2 regions of the Sphingomonas sp. Leaf357 genome follow, and region 1 is predicted to be linked to the other one. Evidence: riboswitches for the same ligand, from Rfam matches in the RefSeq annotation. Region 1 holds a riboswitch; the other holds the start of a gene.

Region 1 (10,285 bases):
ATAGGTCGCACCGATCTTCGCCTTGCCGCCGGCGAATTCCTGGTCGAGGCCCGCTTCCCAGCCTTTCGACTTTTCCGGCTTCAAATTCGGGTTGCCGATATAGCGGCCGTCCGCATAGGCGAAGAGTTCGAAATAGCCCGGATTCTTGACGCCGGTGCCGTACGCGCCGTGCGCGCGCAAACCGGACGGCAAGCGATATCCGGCCTGCAGGCGATAGGTCGTCACGTCGGCGAAGCGATCGTTCTGGTCGCGACGGATCGACGCACCCAGCACCAGCGCATCGGCGATCGTGCCCTCATACTGGCCGACGAACCCCCAATTCTCGGTCGATTTGCGCCCGCTGAACGAAAACGGAGAAGCCACCGTGTTCTGGAATTCCTCGCGCTCGTAATCCACCGCGCCGGTCAGCTTGCTGCGGAACTCGTCACTGCCGAACTGGAAGCTCGATTCGAGCGATCCCTTGTAGCGGCGGCCCTTGTCGCCATAATCCACGCCGAACGCGCTGTAGCCGGTCCGCGTCGTGTCGGCGATCTGCCCGGTCAGCGCGGTGTTCCACTTGCCGTCGGCCAGCGACAATGCTGCGCGCAGCAGGCCGTAATAGGCCTTGTTGCGGAAATGCGTGCCCGGCGTGTCGACGATATAGCCGAACTTCGGCCCGGAAAACGCCGTGTCGTTGCTCAGCGCATCGGTATAGCTGTAGCGACCCACGCCGGTCAGCTTGAAGATGTCGGACGGCGTCCAGTTCACTTTCGCGCTCGCGCCGACGCCAGTGTACCCCACGTCGCGCGTGCCATCCCGCGCGGTCGGCGTGCCGTTGGTGCGATAGAGCGTGCCGGACAGTGCATAATCCAGCGTGCCCGCAACCCCGCCGAAGCGCGCCGCGCCCGCCGCCGTGCCGAACGATCCGCCCTCGACGCGAGCGCTCAGGCCCTGCGATTCGGTGCCGGTGGGCGTGATATACTGGATCACGCCGCCGATCGCGTCCGATCCGTAGAGCGACGATTGCTGCCCGCGCAGCACTTCGATCCGCGCCTTGTCGTCGGCGATCAGCGTGCCGAAATCGTATTGGCCCTGATAAGGGTCGGACGCCTCGATCCCGTCGATCAGGACGAGCACGTGATTGGCTTCGCTGCCGCGAATGCGGATGTCGGTCAGGCCGCCGATCGAGCGGTTGACGGCGACGCCCGGCACGTCGCGCAGGATGTCGGAGACGATGCGGGTCTGGCGCTCCTCCATCTGCTCGCTGCTCAGCACCGTGACCGAGGCCGGCAGATCCTTCACCGCGATGCCCTCGCCCGAGCGGGATGCGGTGACGGTGATGTCGTTGCCCTCGGCATCCTTGGGCGGCAGCGAGGCGTCGCTCTGGGCGAGCGCAGGCGTGGCGGCGACAAGCGCCAGCAGAGATACGAAAACGGTCTTCATGATGTTCAGTCCCCCCGCGCCATTCTGGACGACGCGACTGGGGCCGTGTGTCGCGTGGCGAAACGCGAACGACGGCGACGGTTCAGCCGAACGGACGCGGAGCCCGGCTGCCTCGACACCGTGTGCGGCCCCGGCCGCACGGTTCGGGCCGCCGGCAAAGCATGGCTTCGCCAGAACCCGATTCGTCGCTCGAACGGACTCGTTCCGTGCCTCGGCCATCCCCTGGACGCGAGAGCATGAGCGACAGCGCCGGCAGGTCTCCTGGCTCACGGGTCACGGCTCGATGCACGCCTTCCCAGATCGTCTCGATCCAGTGGCCGTCCCGCCGGCCCCCGTTCGAAGGGCCTGGACAGGACATGTGCATCGCGCTCTCCGCTTACAGTTGCAGGGACAGCCGCGGCTTTGGGAGGAACCCCTCCCGCACCGCATTCCACATTTGAGCCCCTTGCGGGGCACCGGCGCGATCATGCGAAGCCGGATGGTTCGCATCCGGTTTCGAGTGCGCCCTTAGTGGAAATGCTGCGCCGCGCAAACGAAATCCGCGCGAGGCGGCGCTCCGCGCTCAGCCGTGCCCGGTGCGCAGGTTCAGGATCACGACGCCGGTCACGATCAGCCCGATCGCGGCCAGCGCGGTCGTGTCGAGCTTCTGGGCATAGGCGATCCACGCCACCGCCGTGACCAGCACGACGCCCGCGCCGGACCAGATCGCATAGGCGACGCCGATCGGGATCGATCGCAGCGCGAAGGACAGGAAATAGAAAGCGGCGGCATAGCCGACCACCACGATCAGCAACGGCCAGGGTCGCGTGAACCCTTCCGCCGATTTCAGGAAGGACGTGGCGATCACTTCCGACAGGATCGCCACCGACAGCCAGATCCAGTTCGGCACGGCTCAGCGCCCGCCGATGCCGGAGGCTGCCGCGCGCAACACCGCCGCCAGCCGTGCCGACCAGTCCGCGCATCCGGCGGCCGTGCCGATCAGATCCTGCCGCACCTCGATCTCGGCATAGGGGCGGCGCGCAGGATAGGCATGGCGCGGCACGGTGTAGTCGATCGCGTCCATGCTGTAGGGCTCGTTGTCGCCGACCGTCAGCGTATCGTCGGCCCGCAACGCCGCGAGCAGCGCCTGCGCGAACGCGGTATCGCCGCCATCGTGCAGCACGCCGATCTCCCACGGCCGCGTTACGGTCTGCCCCGCGCTTCGCAACATCGGGGTGAAGCTGTGCAGCGCCACCAGGATCGTCCCCTGCCCCGCCGCATCGCGCCGCGCGATCTCCGCGCCGATCGCTTCCTGATACGGCGTGTGGATCACCGCCACGCGCGCCGCGCGCTGGGCTGCATCCAGATCGCGATTGCCCGGCACGACGGTCAGGTCGCTCACCTCGGGCATCGCATCGGCCCGCGCCGGATCGCGATTGCAGTCGATCACGAGGCGCGAATAGGTCTGCCGTACGAACACCGCGTCCAGCGCCTCGGCCAGCATCGGCCCCAGTTCGCCGATGCCGATATCCCAGCCGATGTGTCGCGCGAGTTCCTGCGGCGGCAGGCCCAATCCGGCGAGGCTCTCGGGCACCAGCTTCCCGGCATGATCGCCGATCAGCAGGAAAGGCGAGGCGCCGCCCGGATTGATCACCTGTACCGGCGACGGATCGTTCGCGCCCAGCAATGCCGCCGTCATGTCGCCGTCCTTCCTAACCGTTCGCCGCTCGTCTAAGCCTTCGGTCACATCATGAACACCGTCCTGAACATCACCCGGTCGATTCTCGGCCAGCCGTGGCGCTGGCGCGCGCTGGAAACCGACACGCGCGATCCCGGCTTCGCGCCCGACGATCTCGTCACGCAATTGCTGCTCGCCCGCGGCTGCCCGCGCGAGGATCTGGAGGCGCACAAGGCCCCCAGCATCCGCACCTTCATGCCCGATCCGTCGATCTTCCGCGATATGGACAAGGCGGCCGAACGGCTTGCCGATGCGATCGCGCACAAAGAATCGGTCACCGTCTTCGGCGATTACGACGTGGACGGCGCGACCTCCGCCGCGCTGATGATCCTGCTGCTGCGCGATCTCGGGCTGGAGGCGAAGGCCTATATCCCCGATCGCCTGATCGAAGGCTATGGCCCGTCCGGTGCCGCGATGCTGCGCCTGAAGGCGGAGGGCGCGGACCTGATCGTCACGGTCGATTGCGGCGCGCAGGCGTTCGACGCGCTCGAAGCCGCGCGCGACGCCGGGGTCGACGTGATCGTCGTGGATCATCACAAATGCACGCTCGCCTTGCCGCACGCCCATGCGCTGGTGAATCCGAACCGGCTCGACGAGACGGACGGCGCGGCGCACGGTCATCTCGCGGCGGTCGGCGTCGCCTTCCTGCTCGGTGCGGCGCTGATTCGCGTGATGCGCGCGCGCGGTGCCTTCGCCGACACAGCCGAACCGCGCCTGCTCGATCTGCTCGACATCGTCGCCCTGGGCACCGTCGCCGACGTGGCGCAACTCCGCGGGCTCAACCGCGCCTTTGTCGCGCAGGGGCTGAAAGTGATGGCGCAGCGACGAAATATCGGCCTCAACGCCCTGATCTCCGCCAGCCGCCTCACCCGCGCGCCGACCGCGCAGGATCTCGGCTTCGCATTGGGTCCGCGCATCAATGCCGGCGGCCGCGTCGGCAAGTCCGATCTCGGCGTGCGCCTGCTCACCACGCGCGAACCGCAGGAGGCCGCCGCAATCGCCGCCGAACTCGATCGGCTGAACGAGGAGCGGCGCGCGATCGAGGGGATCGTGCAGGAGGCCGCCGACGCTCTGGCCGGCGTGGCGAAGGAGCGTGCGGTGCTCGTCGTCGCCGGGCGTGGCTGGCACGCCGGCGTGATCGGCATCGTCGCCGGCCGCCTGAAGGAGAAATACGGCCGCCCGGCGATCGTCATCGCCCTGGACGAAAATGGCATCGGCAAGGGATCGGGCCGATCGATCTCGGGCGTCGATCTCGGCGCGGCGGTGCTGTCGGCCAAGGATAGCGGCCTGCTCGTCGCCGGCGGCGGCCATGCGATGGCGGCCGGCCTGACGATCGCCGAGGACCAGTTGGCCGCGTTCGGCGACTTCCTCGAAACTCGCCTCGCCGACGCCGTCACCCGCTCGATCGGCGATCGCGCCCTGCTGCTCGACGCCCTGCTCGCCCCCGGTGGCGTCACCCCCGCGCTGGTCGAAGCTCTGGACAAAGGCGGCCCCTACGGCATGGGCTGGCCCCAGCCCCGGATCGTCGCCGGCCCGGTGCGGATCATCAAGGCAGAGATCGTCGGCAACGGCCATGTCCGGGTCATCATCGCCGGCGACGACGGCCGGTCGCTGAAAGCCGTCGCCTTCCGCCAAGCCGATACCTCGCTCGGCGCCGCGCTGCTCGGCGCGCCGCCCCATCGGCGACTCTGGCTCGCGGGCCGGGTGAAGATCGACGATTGGGGCGCGAAACCGGCGGCGGAACTCCATCTGGACGACGCCGCCTGGGCCGATTAACCAAACGGACAAATCAGCGGGTTGACCAGCGCGGCGCATTTCCCTAACCGCCTCCAACCAACCGGCGCTGCCGGCATGGCCCCTTCGTCTAGCGGTTAGGACGCGGCCCTTTCACGGCTGAAGCACGGGTTCGATTCCCGTAGGGGTCACCAAATCATTGAAGTTGCGGGACCGGTGGTATGTGCCGACCCACCGGCCGGGACAGCTTGGACTGACACGGGCACTACCTCGACCGACAAATGCGAATGCCAGAACGTACCGCAAACGGTCGGTGACCCCTGAAACTTCGGATTGCGGTATCCGACTGAGCTAGGACACGGCTCCACCAACGACTGGAATGCGCTGTCGGAATCTCCAAGCCTTACGGCGCTGGCAAGCAGGGCCGTAAGGTGTCCCGGATGCGTCACCGGAGGTGCCGTGCGCCGCGATGTCGGCTCGATGCGCGCGGCGCGGCCCGGTGCGCAACGATGTGCGACCGCACGCCCGATCGCCTCCGTGCACAAGATCCTTGCAATCTCAGTAAGCCCCGCCATACAAGTCTTACATACAGTTGTGTATGTTCGCGAGGTGGTTCCGTTGGCAAAGCTGGACTATTCGGGCTGGCGCGTAGTGCGGGAAGGCCTGCGAAGTCAGAGCGGCTGGGGCGAGGCCTGGCGCAATCCCGAGCCCAGGGCCGCCTATGACGCCATTATCGTTGGCGGCGGCGGCCACGGCTTGGCCACGGCTTACTACCTCGCCAAGACCCACGGCATGCGCAACGTCGCCGTGCTGGAAAAGGGCTGGTTGGGGGGTGGCAACACGGGCCGCAACACGACGGTCATTCGTTCGAATTATTATTACCGCGAGAGCGCTGCGCTCTATGACATGTCGCTCAAGCTCTACGAAGGGCTGGCTCGTGAACTGAACTACAACGTGATGTTCAGCCAGCGCGGGATGATCACGCTGGCGCACAGCCGGCACGATCTGGAAGCCGCCGCCCGCTGGGTCAAAGCGATGCGCATAAACGGCGTCGATACCGTCATGGTCGACACCAAAGAGATCGCGCGCAGAGTGCCGATCCTCGACATGTCGCCGGAAGCACGCTTCCCGGTGATGGGCGGCTTTCTGCAGAAACGGGCCGGCACGGCACGCCATGATGCCGTAGCATGGGGCTATGCGCGCGCCGCAGACGCACTGGGAGTCGACATCATCCAGCAATGCGAGGTGACCGGATTTCGCCGCGCGACCGACGGCACGATCGCTGGCGTCGATACGAGCCGCGGACCGATCGCCGCCCGCTCGGTCGCACTCGCGGTGGCGGGACATTCGACCACGCTTGCCGAAATGGCGGGCTTTCGCCTGCCCGTCACCAGCTATGCGTTGCAGGCCTTCGTCACCGAACCCCTAAAACCGGTGCTCGATACCGTCGTGCTGTCGCTGGCCACCGGAGTCTATCTCAGCCAGTCCGACAAGGGCGGACTGGTGATCGGTGGCGCCCTCGATCTCTACCCATCCTATGCGCAACGCGGGAACATGCCGATGGCGCGCAACGTGCTGGGCGCCGTGGCGCAGCAGTTTCCGCGCTTGGGGCGTGTGCGGTTGTTGCGGCAATGGGCCGGCATCGTCGATGTCGTGCAGGATTCGAGCCCGATCCTCGGGGCGACACCAATCCCCAATCTCCTGATCAATTGCGGCTGGGGCACGGGCGGGTTCAAGGCGATCCCGGCAGGCGGCACGCTGCTGGCGCACCACATGGCGACCGGCGCGCCGCATCCCCTGGCAGCGCCCTTCTCGCTTGCGCGCTTTTCGACCGGCGCGCTGATTGACGAAGCCGCCGCCTCCGGCATCGCGCATTGAGGGACGAACCATGCTGCTGATCAATTGCCCCCTGTGCGGGCCACGCGACGAACTGGAGTTCCGGTGCGGTGGTGAAAGCCATGTCAGCCGGCCCGGCCCCGCCGAAACCGTATCGGATACCGACTGGAGCGCGTACTTGTTCGCGCGTAGCAACCCCAAGGGCGTGCATTACGAACGCTGGGTCCACGCCTTCGGCTGCCGGCGCTGGTTCAACGTGGCGCGTCACACCGTCACGCATCGCATCGAAGCGATCTATGCGATGCACGAGCGTCCGCCGGTCGCCTTCGACGGAAGCGACGGGCTGTGACGGGCGGGCAAACAGCTCGCGTCGCCGCCGGCGGACGCGTCGATCGATCCCGGCCGCTGAGTTTCACTTGGGAGAAACGCAGCTATACGGGCTATGCAGGGGATACGCTGGCATCCGCGCTGATGGCGAATGGCATCACGCTGGTGGGCAGATCTTTCAAATATCACCGTCCGCGCGGCATCATCGCTGCGGGTGTCGAGGAGAGCAACGCGCTGGTACAGCTGGGCCAGGGCGCGCGCTCAACGCCCAGCATGCGCGCGACCGAGGTGCTCCTCTATGACGGACTGGTGGCCAAGCCGGTCAACTGCTTTCCAAACAGCCGGTTCGACGTCGGCGGCATCAACAATCTGGTCGCGCGCTTTCTTCCTGCGGGCTTCTACTACAAGACGTTCATGTGGCCGGATTGGCACCTGTACGAGGGCATCATCCGTCGCGCCGCTGGGCTCGGCAAGGTCGCGACAGACGTCGATCCGGACCGTTACGAAAGCCGATACGCGCATTGCGACGTTCTGGTGGTGGGCGGTGGCCCGGCCGGCCTCGCCGCCGCTGACGCGGCGTCGGCCGCCGGTGCCCGCGTCATCCTGGCAGAGCAAGATTTCAGTCTGGGCGGTGCCCTGCTGTACGACGAAATCGTCATCGATGGCGAGAACGGGGACGCTTGGGCCACGCGGGTGGGTGAACACATTGCAGGGCGGCATGATGCCAAGCTGCTGTTGCGCACGACCGTACTGGGTTATCACGACCATAACAGCCTGACGATGGTGCAGCAGCTCGGTAACGAGATGGCATGCGCCGCCGACCCGACCCGGGCGCGTTACCGGACATGGCAGGTCCGCGCGGCGCGCGTCGTGCTCGCCACCGGAGCCATCGAGCGACCGCTGGTGTTTCCAGGCAACGACCGGCCCGGCATCATGCTCGCCTCGGCGGTACGCCATTACGCCCGCCGGTTCGCGGCGCTAGCGGGCCGCCGGGGACTCGTGTTCACGAACAACGACTCTGCCTATCGCACCGCATTCCCGCTGGCCGACAGCGGCGTTACGATCGCGGCGGTCGTCGATGTACGCGAAACCGTGGCTTCGGATCTGGCGAACGCGCTGAGCCAACGTGGCATTCGATCGATCGCTGGCGGCGCGGTGATCGACACGCGCGGCCGCAACCGCCTGTCCGGCGCGCAGGTCCGTACTAGCCACGGCCAGGAATGGATCGCCTGTGATCATCTCGCCATGTCGGGCGGCTTTAATCCGACGACGCATCTGTTCAGCCAGTCGGGCGGTACCACGCGATACGCCGAAGACATTGCAGCCTTCGTCCCTGACCACTCGGTCCAAAACGAATGCTCCGTCGGTGCCGCCGCGGGCGCGTTTTCTACGCACGCTGCCGTGCAATCGGGCACGACGGCAGGCGCGGCGGCGGCGATGGCCATTGGGTTTGCGCCCGCGTCTGATGCAAAGCCCGTGGTCGCCAACGAACGTGCCGAGGCATCGTTGATGCCGTGCTGGTCAATCGACGCCGGGCGGAGCAAGGCGTTCGTCGATTTCCAGAACGATGTCAGCGTCACCGACATCGCCTTGTCGGCGCGCGAATCCTTCCGGTCGGTCGAACATCTCAAGCGCTACACGACGCTCGGCATGGCGGTGGATCAGGGCAAGACCTCGAACGTGAATGCTCTCGCCATTCTCGGCGCGCTGACCGGTCGCAGCGTGCAAGAGACCGGCCATACCCGCTATCGCTATCCCTTCACGCCCGTGCCGCTCGGCGCGATGGCGGCGCGCAATCGCGGCGAGCTGTTTCGACCGCGCCGCCATATGCCGGCGCACGACGATCACGTCTCGGCCGGCGCGGTGTTCGAGGATTATGGCGGCTGGATGCGCCCGGCTTATTATCCGCGCAGTGGCGAGAGCCCGCACGATGCCGAACAGCGCGAGGCTCGAACAGTGCGCCGGACAGCCGGGCTTTTCGAGGGGTCGCCGCTGGGCAAGATCGAGGTGACAGGGCCTGACGCCGGCCGTTTCCTCGACCTCGTCTATGCCAACACCATGTCGACGCTGAAGCGGGGCAAAGTCCGTTACGGCCTGATGCTGAACGAACTGGGCGTCGTCATCGACGACGGCGTGACGACGCGGCTGGGCGACGACCATTTCCTTATCTGCACGTCGAGCGGCGGTGCCGAGAGGATCGCGGCGTGGATGGAGGAATGGCTCCAGTGCGAGTGGCTCGACTTGGACGTGCTGGTCGCGCCCGTAACGTCGGCCTGGGGCGTCCTGACGATCACCGGTCCCCAGGCACGCCATATCGTGCACGAGACCGGGACCACGGTTCCCCTGGACGACTTTCCGCACATGAGCTTCGCCGAAGGGACGATCGCGGGCCTGCCGACGCGGATGTTCCGCGTCAGCTATAGCGGCGAGACCTCCTACGAAATCAATGTACCCGCGACCAGCACGTCAGCTCTGTGGACGAAGCTGATGGAGGTCGGGGCGGGGCATGGGCTGACGCCGGTCGGCATCGACGCCTGGATGGTGCTGCGGACCGAAAAGGGATACCTGCACATCGGCGTCGACACAGACGGCACCACCAACGCGCTCGATGTCGGATGGTCGCATGTCCTGAAAAAGGGCAACGACTTCATCGGCAAGCGTTCGCTGATGCGCGCCGAGGACCAACGGGCCGATCGCTTGCAATTCGTCGGCTTCGCTTCGCCTGCCGGAGCACCGCCGCTACCGATCGGCGGTCATGCGACCGCGCCCGATACGACCGGCACGCGCCATAGCGAAGGCTATGTCACGTCGAGCGCCTTTAGCCCGACGCTGAAGCATCCGGTCGCGCTCGGCATGCTGCGCGGCGGGTTTGCTCGGATGGGCGAAACGGTGCGGATTGAGGGCGGTGGCACGACGCACACAGCCACGGTGGTCTCACCGACGTTCTACGATGCCGCCGGGGAGCGTCTGCGTGGCTGAGGATCATTTGAACGTTGTCGCCCATGGCGTCGGGGTTCGGCGGCTGGTCACACCGGCAATCCAGATCGTGCGCCTGCGCGGCCATGACGACGCGCTGCTCAGCGGGCTGTGCCAGGCTCTGGACATCGTGCTGCCCCGCACAACCAATCATGCCGCAGGCGAAGCGCCGCGGGCGCTCGTGCTCGCACCGGGCGAGTGGATGCTCGTCAGTCGCCCGCTCGACCGCGGCGCGTTCCACAATGCAGCGCGGGGGACTAGGGTCGCGCATCT
Region 2 (10,285 bases), 1.4 Mb from region 1:
CAGCGTGTTGTTGCACGACGGATCGTATTGCTGATAGCCGGAATTGGCGCTGGTGATCGCGGAGGAATTGCCCGGGATCGGGCTGCGCACGGTATAGGCCGTGCCGTCGCTGTTCCACTGGTTGCTGAGCGGCGTCGCGGCATATTCGGTCGCGTGTTCGGTGTAGTAATATGCGCCGACGACGTAATCGAACTGCGGCACGCTGCCGACGGCCTGGAATTCCTGGCTGAACTGGTGCTGGCGGAGGTACGACAGACTGTAGCGGCTGAACGTGCCGGTCGTGTTGATGGCGGTCGGATTGGCCGTATTGGGGACGAAGGGCGCGAACGTGCTGCGCTCCGGGCCGCCGGAATTATCCCACTGATCGGTGCTGACGCCGCGCCATGCGGTAATCGAGCGCAGCTCGATCCACGGTGCGAGCTTGTACTTCAAATTGGCCGAGAAACCATGCGTGATATCGACGCTCGGCTGCTGGGGAACGCCGACGTCGGCGACGGTCTGGCGTTCGGGATGCACGCCGACCAACGGCCCCTTCGGCGCGATGCAGATGGGCTTGGTGCTGCCGGCGGCGATGGTGCCGCCGCAGGCGACGCCATTGAGCAGCAATGCGCCCGCGGCGTTGTACGTGCCGACGGCATAGCCGTTGGGATTGTAGTTGATCAGCTGGCTGTATTGCGGCGTGTTCTCGTCCTTCGCGTAGTCGTACGCGAAATCCGCGGTGAAGCCGTCGACCGGCTGCCAGCGCGCGGCGATCCTACCGCCCTTGCGATCGTAATAGTTCCAGCCGGTGGAGCCGGAAAGCGGATCCTTCACGGTCGGGTCCTGATGCTGGTACACGCCGTCGATCTTCACCGCGATGTCGTGGAAGGCCGGCAGGTCGAGATGCACGTCGGCATTGCGCGCACCGTAATTGCCCACCCCGCCGGTGACGCGACCGCCGAACACGCCGCTCGGTGCCTTGGACACGAGCGACAGCGCGCCGCCTTCGGTATTGCGGCCGAACAGCGTGCCCTGCGGACCTTTCAGCACTTCGATCCGCTCGATATCGAACAAGGCGGCGTTCAGGCCCTGAGTCTTTCCGAGCGCCACGCCGTCGATATAGACGCCGACGCCGCCGTCGCGCGCGGTCTGGTTCTGGTCGTACGGGACGATCCCGCGGATGCCGATCGTCAGCGCCGACTGGCGTGCCTCGAACGTCGCGATGCGCAGCGATGGGATCGAGCCGTCGGCCAGATTGAACAGGCTGAGCACATGACGATCCGCGATCGCCTGGGTGCTGAGCACGCTGATCGAGATCGGAGTCTTCTGCAGATTGGTCTCGCGGCGAGTCGCGGTGACGACGACTTCGCTCAGCTGATCGTCACCGGCCGGGGCGGGATCGGCGGCGGGAACGGGGTCGGCCACGGGGGTGGCGGCCGGGGCGGCCACCGGCGTTTCGGCGGCGAACACCGGCGACGCGGTCGCGGCGATCAGCGCGGTGCCGATCAACAGACGCAGCCGGAGGTTGGAGTGAGAACGCATGTGAAGCCCCTTTGGTTTTTAGAAACTCGTTACGGGGGCCGCTACACAGCATATGGGTCAGGATTGTTACGAAGACTGTAACACAAATAGTATTGTAAGGTTATTTTGGCGTCATAATCCATATTTTCAAAGTATAGCTTCTTTTAATACTATCTTCATCTTCAGCAGAAATCAGCTCTCCGCCATCAATGACACGACTTGCTAGAAATAACATCGATGTATTATTGAGAAAATGTCACATCGGTCAGGCTTTAAATTAAAGTCTTGCCCTTGCGGTTCAAGCGATCGACCGACGCCGTGCCAACGACATGATCTTGCGGCATAATGCTTTCGGGTGATATCCTGTGACGGTTACATGACCCGCCAGAGGTCGATTCCTTTAGGAGAAAGTCGGTGCACTGCGAACAGCATCTCGCCCTGAAAGCCATCCTGATCGGCCTGCGCCGCAGCGGCACGATCGATCGCCACGCGGTCAAGACGATCGTCTCGACGCTGCAGGAGACCGCGGCCAAGGCCCGCCCCAATTGCCCGGAAAGCGCGGACGGCCTGCTGCAACTTGCCGATGCGCTGGCCGAGGGTCCGGCCAAGACCTGCATGGTCGAGGTCGCCGCCTGATCTATTCGATCTCATATAAAGATTTCTTTATATGACACCTTGACCCCGTCCCCCGTTGCTGGGATGTTTGGCGGGTCGAGGTTCTCCGTGCATGCGGATGCGCGGAGCTAAGACGGGAAGCCGGTGCGCGCCTTGACGGGCGCAATGCCGGCGCTGCCCCCGCAACTGTAAGCGGCGAGCGGCGGCCATCGAGTGTCACTGACGGTGCGAGCCGTCGGGAAGGCCAGGCCGACGTGACGACCCGCGAGCCAGGAGACCTGCCTCCGACGCGATAACGTCCACCGGCGGGGTGTCCGGGCTGGCCGCTTGCATGCCGTGGCCGGGCCTTGTCCGTTCGCGCGTCCTGCTCGTGTCCCGTCTCTGCCCCGCTTCTCATCGGGGTATGAAGAATGACCGTCACCGTCGCCACCTTGGGCTTTCCGCGCATCGGCCCGCGCCGCGAACTGAAGTTCGCGCTCGAAAATTATTGGTCGGGCAAATCGAGCGAGGCCGACCTGCTCGAATCCGCCGCCGGCCTGCGCACCGCCGCCTGGGCGCGCCAGCGCGCGCTGGGAGCCGATTGGCTGCCCTCCAACGACTTCTCGCTCTACGATCATGTGCTCGACACCAGCGTGATGCTCGGCGCGATCCCCGAGCGCTACGGCGCGGCGCATGGCGAGGCCGATCTGGCGACCTATTTCGCGATGGCGCGTGGCACGACCGGGGCGGGCGACGATTGCGGCCACGGCCATGCCAGCCAGACGGCGTGCGAGATGACCAAATGGTTCGACACCAACTATCACTACATGGTGCCGGAACTGCAGGCCGGGCAGAAGCTGGCGCTCAACACGCTGAAGATCGTCGACGAATATCGCGAGGCCAAGGCGCAAGGATATGAGACCCGCCCGGTGCTGCTCGGCCCGGTGACGTGGCTGAGCCTGGCCAAGGGTCGCGACGTCGATCCGTTCGATTTCCTCGATGAGGTCCTGGGCCTCTACACCGTCATCCTCGGGCAGTTGGCCAATGCCGGCGCGGCCTGGGTGCAGATCGACGAGCCGGTGCTGGTGCTCGATCTGGACGAGAGGCAGCGCAAGGCGCTGACGCGCGCTTATGCCCGGCTGTCGCGCAGCGGACCCAGCCTGATGCTGACGACCTATTTCGGCGGGCTGGACGACAATCTGTCCTTCGCGGCCTCGCTGCCGGTCGCCGGGCTTCACGTCGATCTGGTCCGCGCGCCGCAGCAACTCGATGCCGTGCTGGCCAGCGCGCCCAGATCGCTGCTGCTGTCGCTGGGCGTGATCGACGGGCGCAACATCTGGCGCGCCGATCTCGCGGCCCTGCTCGACCGGATCGCCCCGATCGCCGCGACGCGCGACCTCATCCTCGCGCCGTCCTGCTCGCTGCTGCACGTGCCGGTCGATCTCGCCCTGGAGCGGAAGCTGGACGACGAGGTGACGCAATGGTTGGCCTTCGCGGTGCAGAAGATCGAGGAACTCGCGATCCTGAAGCGCGCGCTCAACGATGGCCGCGCCAGCGTCGCCACCGCGCTGTCGGCCTCGACCGAGGCCGCCGCCGCGCGCAAGGTGTCGCCGCGCATCCACGATCCGAAGGTCGCGGCGCGCATCGCCGCCGCCACGCCCGACCAGCGCGAGCGGCGGTCGGGCCATCCCGAGCGGATCGCGGCGCAGGCGGCGGTGCTGAACCTGCCCGCCTTCCCGACCACCACGATCGGCTCCTTCCCGCAGACCGCCGAGGTGCGCCACGCCCGCGCCGAGCATGTTCGCGGCAATCTGGGCGATGCGGAATACCAGGATTTCCTGCGCGAGGAGACCGCGCGCGCGGTGCGCTGGCAGGAGGAGATCGGGCTCGACATGCTCGTCCACGGCGAATTCGAACGTAACGACATGGTGCAGTATTTCGGCGAGCAACTCGCCGGTTTCGCCTTCACCGTCAGCGGCTGGGTGCAGAGCTACGGGTCGCGCTGCGTGCGGCCGCCGATCCTGTTCGGCGATGTTTCGCGACCCGAACCGATGACGGTCGCGTGGTGGCGCTATGCGCAGGGCCTGACCGACAGGCCGATGAAGGGCATGCTGACCGGCCCGGTGACGATCCTCAACTGGTCGTTCGTGCGTGACGATCAACCGCGCGAGGCATCGTGCCGCCAGATCGCCTTCGCGATCCGCGACGAGGTGACCGATCTCGAAGCGGCGGGTTGCAAGGCGATCCAGATCGACGAAGCCGCGCTGCGCGAGGGCCTGCCGCTGCGCAAGCGCGACTGGCAGCACTATCTCGACTGGGCGGTCGATTGCTTCCGGCTCTCGGCGGCGGGGGTCGGCGATGCGACCCAGATCCACACCCATATGTGCTATTCGGAGTTCAACGACATCCTGCCGGCGATCGGCGCGATGGACACCGATGTGATCTCGATCGAGACGGCGCGGTCGCAGATGGAGCTGCTCGACGGCTTCGCGCGCTATCGCTATCCGAGCGCGATCGGGCCGGGGGTGTACGACATCCACGCCCCGCGCGTTCCGGGCGAGGACGAGATGGTCGCGCTGATGCGACTGGCCCAGCTTCACCTCCATCCCGACCAATTGTGGGTCAATCCCGATTGCGGGCTGAAGACGCGCAAGTGGGAAGAGGTGAAGCCGGCGATCGCGGCGATGGTCGCGGCGGCGCGGACGTTGCGCGCCGATCTGATGGTCGAGGCGTAAGGCGATGGCGGCGGTGACGCATTCGGCGGGCGTCGTCCGGTTGATCGACATGATCTTTCCGGGCGACACCAACCATCACGGCACGCTGTTCGGCGGCGTGGCGCTGGCGCATATGGACAAGGTGGCGTTCCTTGCCGCCTCGCGCCATGGCCGCGCGCCGTTCGTCACCGCCGCCTCGCAACGCATCGATTTCACCGCGCCCGCTCTGAAGGGCGAACTGATCGAGGCGACCGGGCGGATCGTGCGCGTCGGGGCGCGGTCCTGCGATGTCGAGGTCGAACTGGTGGCGGAGGCATTGCTCAGCGGCGAGCGGCGCCTGTGCACGCGCGGGGCCTTCACCCTGGTCGCGGCGAAAAACGATTGCGGCCCCCTGCCCCCAATCCTGCCCGAACCGCCCGCGGCCGACGACGCGCTGCACATGATGGACATGGTCTTCCCACCGCAGACCAACCATTACGGCACGCTGTTCGGCGGCGATGCGCTGCGCATGCTGGGCAAGGCCGCGTTCATCGCCGCGACTCGCCATGCCAGAGCGGTGATGGTGATGGCGGCGTCCGATCGGATCGATTTCCGCGCGCCGATCCGCGAGGGCGAGATGATCGAACTGATCGCGCGCGTCAGCATGGCCGGGCGCAGTTCGCTGCGGGTGGACGTGCAATTGTGGTCGGAGGATCTGCTGACGGCGGAGCGCCGCCACGCGGCATCGGCCGAATTCGTCATGGTTGCGGTCGGCTCCGACGGGCGATCACGGGCTATCTCACAACGATCAGGGGAAAATAATCCGGCGGATTGAGCCAAAATCCGGATCGGGGCGTTGATCATGAGACATCCTCAACGAAGGACCATCTTTGATGAACAGCCCCGTCGCCTATGCCCCGTCCGTCGAACAGCCCAAGCCCGACGAAGCCGAAACCGTTCAGGGCCTGAAGGCCGCGTTCAAGACGATCCTCGACACGACGTCGAAGGATTACGGTCATGCCGTGCGCAGCGTGCACGCCAAGGGGCATGGCATCGTCACCGGCACCTTCACCGTGCTGGACGATCTGCCCCCGGAACTGGCGCAGGGCCTGTTCGCCGAAGCCGGCGAATATGACGCGGTGCTGCGCATCTCGACCGCGCCCGGCGATATCCTGGACGATTCGGTCAGTTCGGGCCGCGGTGTCGCGCTCAAGGTGTTCGGCGTGCCGGGTGAACGGCTGCCGGGCGCGGAAGATGGCGAGCAGGACTTCATCATGGTCAACGCGCCCGTCTTCGGCGCGCCGGACCCCGCGAGCTTCCTCAAGAACCTGAAGCTGCTGGCCGCGACCACCGACAAGGCGGAGGGCGCCAAGAAGGTGCTGTCGGCCACGCTGCGCGTGGTGGAAAGCGCGATCGAGGCGCTGGGCGGAAAATCCGCTCTGGTCACGCAGCTCGGCGGTGCGCCCGAGGTGCATCCGTTGGGCGAGACCTATTTCTCGCAAACCCCCTATCGCTACGGCGACCATATCGCGAAATTCTCGCTGCGGCCGGTGTCGGCCGGCCTGACCGAGGTGACCGGCGACATCGTGAATGTTCACGGCCGCCCCGATGCGTTGCGCGAGGACGTACGCGAGCGGATCATCGAGAATGGCGGCACATGGCAATTCTGCGTGCAGCTCTGCACCGATCTGGAGAAGATGCCGGTCGAGGATCCGACGGTGGAGTGGGACGAGAAGCTCAGTCCGTTCATTCCGGTCGCGACCCTGACGGTCGCGGCCCAACTGTCTTGGGAAAACGGCGCGAGCCAGGCGCGCGAGGATGTGCTGTCCTTCAGCCCGTGGCACGGCCTGGCCGCGCATCAGCCGCTCGGCGGCGTAAACCGCGCCCGACGGGAGGCGTACGAATATTCCGCCGGCTATCGCGCCGATTTCAACGGCTGCCCGATGCATCAGGTGAAGCAGCTGGAGGATCTCGACGCACGCTGATCCGGGCCAACTTAGGGCACAATGACTTTAAACCCGTTCGTGCCGAGCTTGTCGAAGCACGTGTTCCACAATCTCCGGCGGCGATCGGAACGCGTCCTTCGACAAGCTCAGGACGAACGGTGGTCAAATCTCAAGTCATGAGCGATTACAGGTCCGGCAGCACCTGCCGGGCCACCCCCCACCCGGCGAGCGACGCGTCCGACGCCCGCTCCAATAGCGCCTGCTCATCCCCGACATGCCACCTGGCCGGCGTATCGGTGTCGGCCAGTTCGCCCCACGTCACCGGCACCGCGACCGGCGCGCCGGAACGGGCGCGGACGGTATAAGGCATCACGGCCGTGGCGCCGCGCTGGTTGCGCAGCCAGTCGATGAAGATCTTGCCCTTGCGCTTGGCCTTGGACATGGTCGCGGTGAAGCGTTCCGGCTCCGCCTGTGCCAGCGCCTGGGCGAAGCGATCTGCGAAATCCTTGACCGCCGGCCATTCCGCCTCGGGCGTCAGCGGCACGACGACGTGCACGCCCTTGCCGCCCGAGAGCAAAGCGAAACTGACCAGCCCGATTTCCGCCAGATGCGCCTTCAGGTCCGCCGCGGCCGTCTTGACCTCGTCGAAGCCCAGCCCCTCGTCCGGGTCGAGATCGAACACCAGGCGGTCGGGCTTCTCGACATCGCCGATGCCGGCGCCCCAGCCATGGAACTCGATCGTCCCCATCTGCACGCACGCGACCAGCCCGTCGGCATCGTCGAGATAGAGATAGGGTTCGGTCGAGCCGTCCTTTTCCCGGATATCGACCTGATGGACATGCTTCCCGAACGATCCGGCGTCGTGCTTCTGGAAGAAGCAATGCTTGCCGCGCCCCTGCGGGCAACGCACCAGGCTGATCGGGCGGTTGCCGGCGAACGGCAGGATCACCGGCGCCATCGCCTCGTAGAACGCGGCGAGATCGCCCTTGGTCACGGTCGAATCCTCGAACAGCCGGCGTTCCGGATGCGTGATCGTGATGCTGGACGCGGCCGGCGCGGGCGCGGCCTTGGGCTGTTCCGCGACCACCTCGTCCGCCGCCTTGTCCTCGCGCAGGCCGAGGAAACTGGAATGGCGCAGCACGCCGTCCGGCGTCACCTCGGCAAAGGCGATTTCGGCGACGAGGCTCGGCGTCACCCACCGCGCGCCGCGCACCGCCGCCTTGGGCGCATCGACGGTCGGCGTCTTGCGCGCCAGCCGCTCCAGCTTCGCCCCGATATCGGCCATCACGTCCTGCGAGAAGCCGGTGCCGACCTTGCCGGCATAGCGGAGCGTGCCGCCGTCATTGACGCCGAGCAGCAGCGAGCGGAAGCCGCGGGTCTTGTCGCTCGGCAACCAGCCTACGATCAGGAATTCCTGGCGATGCAGGCATTTGATCTTCAGCCAGTTCTGCGTGCGCTTGCCGGAATATGGCGCATCGGCGCGCTTTGAAACCACGCCCTCATAGCCCTCGCGGCACATCGCCTCGAACAGTTTCTCGCCCGCGCCGACGATATGTTCGGCGAAGTGCAGCCGCTCGTCCGCCCCGTCCAGAATCGCGCGCAGCCGATCCTTGCGCTGCACGTTGGGCAGTTTCTCGAGCCGCTCGCCATCCAGTTCGAGCAGGTCGAAGGCGAACAGCGACATCGCCTTGTTGTTCGAGATCGCATCCTTCAGCGTCGAGAAATCCGGCCGACCGTCCTTGAACGCGACGATCTCGCCGTCGATCAGCGCGGATGCCACCGGCAGCCCGGCGGCGGCCTCGGCGATGCCGGGGAATTTGTCGCTCCAGTCCAGGCCGCTGCGCGTGAACACCTTGGCCTTGCCGCCGGCCACCGCGATCAGCGCGCGGTAGCCGTCATATTTCACCTCGTGGATCCAGCCCGATCCGGTCGGGACGCTATCGACCAAGGTGCACAGTTGCGGCGTCTCGAAGTTCGGCATCGTTCCGTCGCGTCGTGCCGTCGGCTTGCGCGCCTTGGGTTTGGCGACCGGCGCGCGCAGCTTTTTCCACGCCGCCAGATCCTTCGCCGCCTTGCCGGCCGCGATCTGCTGCATCGTCCGCCCGGTCCTGACGCTGGTCAGCGCGCCCTCGACCAGATCGTCCGAGCCGGCGGCGAACGCATCGTCGACCTTACGCAGCAGCCAGTTGGTATTGCGCTCCTTGCCCCGCGGTTTCAGCCGGATGAGCAGCCACTCGCCCTTCATCCGCACGCCATCCAGCACGAAATGCAGATGACCCTTCTCCAGATCCGCGGCCGATTTGCCCGGCACCGGCGCCCAGGTGCCGTCGTCCCACAGCATCACCGTGCCGCCGCCATATTCGCCTGCCGGGATCGTGCCTTCGAAATCGGAATAGCTTAAGGGATGATCCTCGGTCTGCACGGCGAGGCGCTTGTCGGCGGGATCGAGGCTGGGGCCACGCGTCACCGCCCAGCTTTTCATCACGCCGTCCACCTCGAGCCGAAGATCCCAGTGGAGCCGGGTGGCATCGTGCTTCTGCACCATGAAGCGGTTGCCGTGACCGGGCTCCAGCGTGCCGCGCGGCTCGGCGGTCTTCGCGAAATCGCGCTTGGCATTGTATTTTTCGAGTGGATCGGTGGTCATCTAACGCCGCCCCCCACGATCGATTGCGCTCTACGCACGCTTCTTCGCCGGGGCTTTTTTCGCCGAAGCCTTAGCCACAGGCGCCTTAGCTGCCGCGGCCTTGGCGGCCGGCTTCTCGATCGATTTCTTCAGCGCCGCCATCAGATCGACGACGTTCGACCCGGACCGCGCGGCGCCGTCATCCTTGTCCTCGATGATCTTGCGGTTCGATTTCGACTTCTGCTTGCGCGCGATCAGATCCCTGAGCGCGTCGATGTAGCGATCATGGAACTTGGCCGGATCGAACGTAGCGGTCTTCTTGTCGATCAACGTCGTCGCCAGGTCGAGCAGGTCGGCATCCGGCTTGTCGTCGGGAATGTCGCGGAAATAACCCTGTGCCTTGTTCACCTCGTCGGCGTAGCGCAGCGTTTCCAGCACCATGCCGCGCCCGCACGGCTTCAGGCTGACGACATATTCGCGCCCGCGCATCGCAAGCTGCCCCAGCCCGACCTTCTTCGCCTGGCGCAGCGCCTCGCGCAGCACGATAAAGGCTTCCTCCGCCAGATCGTCGGCGGGCACGACGAAATACGGCCGCTCGTAATACAGCACGTCGATCTCGCTCGCGTCCACGAACTGAGTCAGTTCCAGCGTCTTCTTGGATTCCAGCTTCACCGCGTCGATCTCGTCCTGGTCGAGCAGCACGTAATCGCCCTTGTCGACCTCGTAGCCCTTGACGATCTCGTCCGTGTCGATCGCGCCGAGACCGGGCACGACCTTCTCGTATTTCACGCGCTTGCCCGACGGTTCATGAATCTGATGGAACGCGATCTGCGCGCCGGATTTGGTGGCGGAGAAGATTTCGACCGGAATCGAGACGAGGGCCAGCCTGATCTGCCCCTGCCAATAGGCGCGCGCGGCCATCGTATTGA

What was found. A riboswitch is a leader RNA that binds a small molecule or an ion and turns the genes downstream of it on or off. The one in region 1 is predicted to bind cobalamin.
Region 2: it holds a riboswitch for cobalamin, as region 1 does, so the genes downstream of both, metE (5-methyltetrahydropteroyltriglutamate--homocysteine S-methyltransferase) here and ASG11_RS12680 (TonB-dependent receptor plug domain-containing protein) in region 1, are expected to answer to the same signal.

Annotation. Positions count from the first base shown of each region.
Region 1 covers NZ_LMPM01000001.1:2,709,479-2,719,763, forward strand. Annotated here, with positions in the region: gene ASG11_RS12680 (TonB-dependent receptor plug domain-containing protein) at 1-1,422, opposite strand, end outside; cobalamin riboswitch at 1,657-1,897, opposite strand; gene ASG11_RS12685 (DMT family transporter) at 1,985-2,311, opposite strand; gene ASG11_RS12690 (N-formylglutamate amidohydrolase) at 2,315-3,100, opposite strand; gene recJ (single-stranded-DNA-specific exonuclease RecJ) at 3,152-4,915, shown strand; tRNA gene ASG11_RS12700 (tRNA-Glu) at 4,993-5,067, shown strand; gene ASG11_RS12705 (sarcosine oxidase subunit beta family protein) at 5,492-6,751, shown strand; gene ASG11_RS12710 (sarcosine oxidase subunit delta) at 6,762-7,058, shown strand; gene ASG11_RS12715 (sarcosine oxidase subunit alpha family protein) at 7,055-10,015, shown strand; gene ASG11_RS12720 (sarcosine oxidase subunit gamma) at 10,008-10,285, shown strand, end outside.
Region 2 covers NZ_LMPM01000001.1:1,338,160-1,348,444, reverse strand. Annotated here, with positions in the region: gene ASG11_RS06250 (TonB-dependent receptor) at 1-1,521, opposite strand, end outside; gene ASG11_RS06245 (hypothetical protein) at 1,915-2,136, shown strand; cobalamin riboswitch at 2,198-2,416, shown strand; gene metE (5-methyltetrahydropteroyltriglutamate--homocysteine S-methyltransferase) at 2,526-4,829, shown strand; gene ASG11_RS06235 (acyl-CoA thioesterase) at 4,834-5,622, shown strand; gene ASG11_RS06230 (catalase family protein) at 5,681-6,772, shown strand; gene ligD (DNA ligase D) at 6,918-9,377, opposite strand; gene ku (non-homologous end joining protein Ku) at 9,408-10,277, opposite strand.